Regions from separate parts of the Rhodococcus sp. CX genome, predicted to be linked through region 1. Evidence: riboswitches for the same ligand, from Rfam matches in the RefSeq annotation. Region 1 holds a riboswitch; the other holds the start of a gene.
The links. Region 1 has a riboswitch for cyclic di-AMP ahead of I0Q12_RS13925 (transglycosylase family protein). Riboswitches for the same ligand answer to the same signal wherever they lie in the genome.
Positions count from the first base shown of each region.

Region 2: it holds a riboswitch for cyclic di-AMP, as region 1 does, so the genes downstream of both, I0Q12_RS20475 (C40 family peptidase) here and I0Q12_RS13925 (transglycosylase family protein) in region 1, are expected to answer to the same signal.

Region 1 is NZ_JADZGH010000127.1:2,110-4,489, forward strand. It holds gene I0Q12_RS13915 (helicase-associated domain-containing protein) at 1-242, opposite strand, end outside; gene I0Q12_RS13920 (hypothetical protein) at 302-490, shown strand; gene I0Q12_RS13925 (transglycosylase family protein) at 585-1,181, opposite strand; cyclic di-AMP (ydaO/yuaA leader) riboswitch at 1,188-1,415, opposite strand; gene I0Q12_RS13930 (YccF domain-containing protein) at 1,629-2,021, opposite strand; gene I0Q12_RS13935 (hypothetical protein) at 2,018-2,260, opposite strand.
Region 2 is NZ_JADZGH010000191.1:19,295-21,674, reverse strand. It holds gene I0Q12_RS20480 (NlpC/P60 family protein) at 1-561, opposite strand, end outside; gene I0Q12_RS20475 (C40 family peptidase) at 722-1,303, opposite strand; cyclic di-AMP (ydaO/yuaA leader) riboswitch at 1,315-1,481, opposite strand; gene I0Q12_RS20470 (DEDD exonuclease domain-containing protein) at 1,954-2,380, shown strand, end outside.

The DNA.
Region 1 (2,380 bases):
CCGAGCCGGGCGAGCGCCTCGATGACCCCGAAGTCGCCGGTGGTCAGTTCGTCGGCGGCCCGGAACACCGACGCCCGCTGCTGGGCGCGGTTCGCCAGCACGGTCATCGTGGCCGGGGGCGGCACCACCAGATCCGGCCGGGCGCGCAGCAGCGCGGCGAGGTCGGAGTCGCGACGTCCGGTCAGCCACCGGGCGAGGGTGGGGGGCCCGGAGTCGGGCCCGGACGAGGTGGTCGGGGTCATTCGACCCAGATTAGAGACCTGAGGTGGCCCACTGCGAACTCACCTGCCAAAATGAGCGCATGGCGAACAATTCGAAGAACACGTACGTTGATCGCGGGTGGCCGGAACTTGTCGATGGCGATCTCGCCGTCACCGAGTTGTCCTCCACGCGTTCGGGTCCGCTCTCTCCGTACGGTGAGGAGACCGAGTTCCCGCTTCCGGTCGAGTCCCTCCCGTACACGCACCCGCAGACCGTCATCAACCGCTGATTCTCCGAACCTCAGGCTCTCGAACGCAGAGCTTCCGAACACAGAGAAGGGGCCCCGCACCGATCCGGTGCGGGGCCCCTTCTCTGTGTTCGTGTCAGTTCGGCAGGATGGCCGTGACCTGATCGACCAGGCCCTGATCGACCGGGATGCCGGCGGCGCGCAGCGCCTCGATGCCCTGGGCGAAGCCTTCCTTGGCGCTCTGCGGCGCGAGGAACGGGATGCTGTCCTGCAGGGTCGGCGCGGCCTCGGGGGCGGCCTGCTCCTGCGGCGTCTCGACCTTGTCCGCGAGCGTGCCGGAGGTCGGCGCCGAACGCTGGGTGGGTGCGCTGCTCAGGCCGAGGCTCGAGGAGCAGGACGGCCATGCGCCCCAGCCCTGGCCTTCGAGGACCCGCTCGGCGACGGCGATCTGCTGGTCGCGGGTGGCCTGGTGGGCGGTCGGTGCGTACTGCGTGCCGCCGTAGGCGTTCCAGGTGCTCGGCGAGAACTGCAGGCCGCCCTGGTAGCCGTTGCCGGTGTTGATACCCCAGTTGCCGCCGGACTCGCACTGCGCGAGGCGGTCCCAGTCGGAATCGGGGGCTGCGTTGGCGGTGCCGCTGAATGCGACGCCGGTGACGCCGAGAACCGCGCTGGTCAGCGCGAACTTCGCGACGGTACGGCCGGTGTTGGTGGGCTTGCGATGGCGTCCGCTCATTGCTCCGGTTCCTCTCCGCACGCGCCTACGAGGTCAGCTGTCGGGTTCGGGCTGAAGAGGTAGCCCGGCCGCGACGCTCCCGCTGGGAGCGATTCGGCTTCACCCCTAGGGCCGTTGCTGGTGCTCGTGCCCGGGTGCCTCCTGGGAACTTCCGCTCCCTGGGAGACCGTGTGGGTCCCCCGTTTCCTGTCCCCTGGATCGTTCGTTGGGGGTCCGGTTCCGCGGGACAGGATTTGGCGCGGCGGATCCGGGTCGGCCGGACCAGTCCGACCGGATTCGAAGGTAACGGTTCCGGGGGCGGAGTGTCACCAATTGATAACGCGCCATGTTTCGCGCGCAAGCAGGTGACCTGGACGGGAGTGCTCGAGAATCCGCAGGTAGCGCCCTATCTGCGGGCGCCCGGCGCGTTCGAGGCCGGAATGTTATCGGGACGTGATGTGACTAACGTCACAGGTGTGACTGGAGTGATCGGACGGAGACGATGTCCTTGCCGAGCGGCATCAGTGAGATCGGAATCATCTTCAGGTTCGCGATGGCGAGCGGAATCCCGATGATCGTGATCGCCATCGCGACCGCGGTCACGATGTGTTCGATCGCGAGCCACACGCCCGCGACGATCACCCAGATGATGTTGCCGATCAGCGAACCGACCCCGGCCGTCGGCTTGTCGACCACGGTCTTGCCGAACGGCCACAGCGCATACACGCCGATGCGGAACGCCGCGATGCCGAACGGGATCGTGATGATCAGCAGGCAGCAGATGATGCCGGCGAGGAAGTAGCCCAGTGCCAGCCACAGTCCGCCGAAGATCAGCCAGATGACGTTGAGCAGGAACTTCACGATCCACCTCCACGCGCGCGACGGCCCGACCGCAGGGCGAACGCGATTGCCAGCAGGAAGCCCAGCGGCCAGGCCGCGGTCAGCGAATACAGCACCAGGCCCGGTTTGCCGTCCGTGACGACCGGGGTCAGGAAAATCAGGACAACTGCGACGATACCGACGGCGAAGCACACCAGCGCTGCTTTCAGCAGGCCGTTGCCCGGACGCGTAGAAGAATCGGAAGTACCCACGTCGTCCACGGTAGTGGGTCGCGCAGGTACGTGGCCCTCGCACGGGTCGGGGTACACTGGCGGCCGTCTACGCGTCCCGCACCCGATTGCGGGGCGCGTTGTTTTGCATATCCACAGGTGCCCGGACGG
Region 2 (2,380 bases), on a different contig from region 1:
CTGCCGTTCGAGGTCGTCGCGCAGCGTCTGGGCCTGCTCGGCGGCGACCCGGGCGGCGTCGGCGGAACGTTCGGAGGCCGCGGCCGCCTCGGCTGCCGCATTGTTCGCGACGCGGTAGCCCTCGACGTCGTCGGCGGTCTGCTGGGCGATGACGCCGAGCGCCGACATCTGGTCGAGCAGCTGCTGCGGGGAATCGCTGACGAGCACCGAGTACAGGCGGTTGGTGCGGGCACCGCGGTAGTTCGCGGCGGCGAGCTTGTCGATCGTGGGGCGGAAGCGGTCCACCTCGGCCTGCGCCTGCGCCAGGACGCCGCGGTCGGCAGCGAGGCGAGCGTCGGCGTCACGCTGGGCGTTCTGCTTGGCCTCGAGGTCGATGACGGCGTTGTGGAGTGCCTCGTTGGTCTGCTCGGACCTGCGGGACAGGTCGGCGAGGTGTTCGAGCGCGGCCGTCGGGTTGTCGGCGGCGGGATCGGCGACCGCCGGAACGGTCGAACCCGCCGCGAGGAGCACCCCGGCCACGAGCCCGGCGCGCAGCGTCCGCTTCGTCCTGTCGAAAACCACGAGAGCGACGTCCTTTCCCCAAAGATCTCGATAAGGTTACGGAATGGCATAGGTTTGTGTCTACCCGGCAGTAGCCGCCGTCACCCGAGTGCAGAAACGCCGCGAGGGTGGTATCGGCTCGTGGGCCGATACCACCCTCGCGGGCGGAATCCCTGTGCGATCAGAAGCGGCGTGCGCCGTCCACAGGCATCGAGTTCAGCGGCGCGATCTTCACCGGCTGGCCCGAGGTCGAGGCGTGCACGATGTTGCCGCCACCGATGTAGAGGCCGGTGTGGCTGCCGCCGTAGAACGAGACGACGTCACCGGGCAGCAGCTCGGCGATGGACACGGCGCGACCCGCACCGGCCTGCTCGTAGCTGGTACGCGGCACGTTCAGACCGGCCTGCTTGTAGGCCCACTGCACCAGACCGGAGCAGTCGAACGAGTTCGGGCCGGCAGCGCCGTAGACGTAGGGCGCACCCAGCTTGGACTGCGCGGCGTCGGCGGCACGCTGGCCGACCGAGGTGTAGGGCGCGGTGAACTGAGCCGGGGCGGCCTGCGGGGCCGCGGGAGCCGCGGGGGCCGGCGGGATGAGGTTCGTGACCTCCGGCGGCAGGTTTGCGGGCAGTTCGACGTCGCCGATGCCGGGGATGTTGATCGGGGCGGCCATGGCAGGGGCGGCCGAGAGGGTCAGAGAGCCGAGCGCGAGGGCTCCGGCGACGACAGCGCGACGAATGTTGCGCGTGGACTTGTGAGACGCCACGGGGGTGTTGCTCCTTCTTCCGTCATCCGCCGACCGAGTTAGCTGACGGGTTCGGGCCGGGAAGATCAGCCCTACCCCTCGGCCGCTGACGCGACCGGAGGAGATTCACCCCAAGTAACAAGTGGGTCCCCGGCACGGGCACCCGATCTCGGGTGCGCCGATTAGGCGGTGGCCTAGCGGCTCCGGTCCGGTGGGCCGGCAAACTCTCCGCTTGGTCTCGAGAAGATTACGAAACGGCATCGACGGATGTCGACCGGCCCGCGTCCGAATTGACCGTTGGGCCCGCTCGGCGCGGACCGGAAGTCACACCGGGTCACGCTTGATCACGAACCGGTAACGACGGGCTGTCGTAGGACCCGCGGCACGCCACCCCGGCTTGGGGCCACAGCACGGTCGCACCCGCCGCCACGACGCCGTCTCCGCAGGCCGGGACGCGTTTTCGCCGCGAGGCCGCCGACCGCGAACCGCCCTCCACCCCGAACCTCCAGGGGCTTCGCGAGACGGAACAACGGAGCCGGATCCGACGACCCGCACAGGACCGTCGATTCCCCGTGCGAAAAACCGGTGTGATCCTCGCCACTCAGGGCTTTCGGCAGCGCTCACAGCCCCGGTTCCCGAGGCTGTCGGTGCCGCTTCTTAACCTGACGTCCATGACGTCCCCGCTCCGGACCGGTCCCACACCTCCGACCGGCGTCCAACTCGCCTTCGACGAACTGGACACCCCGCTGCGGGACACCACGTTCGTCGTCGTGGACCTCGAGACCACCGGCGGCAGCGCCGAGAACGACGCCGTCACCGAGATCGGGGCGGTCAAGGTCCGCGGCGGCGAGGTCCTCGGCGAATTCGCCACCCTCGTCGATCCCGGCCGCGACATTCCGCCGGCGATCGTCGAACTGACCGGGATCACCACGGCGATGGTGCGGGCCGCGCCGCGGATGGAACAGGTGCTGCCGTCCTTCCTCGAATTCGCCGCGGGTTCCGTGCTGGTGGCGCACAACGCGGGATTCGACGTCGGTTTCCTCCGCGCGGCCGCCGCGCGCAACGACACGGCCTGGCCGCGGTTCCCGGTGGTCTGCA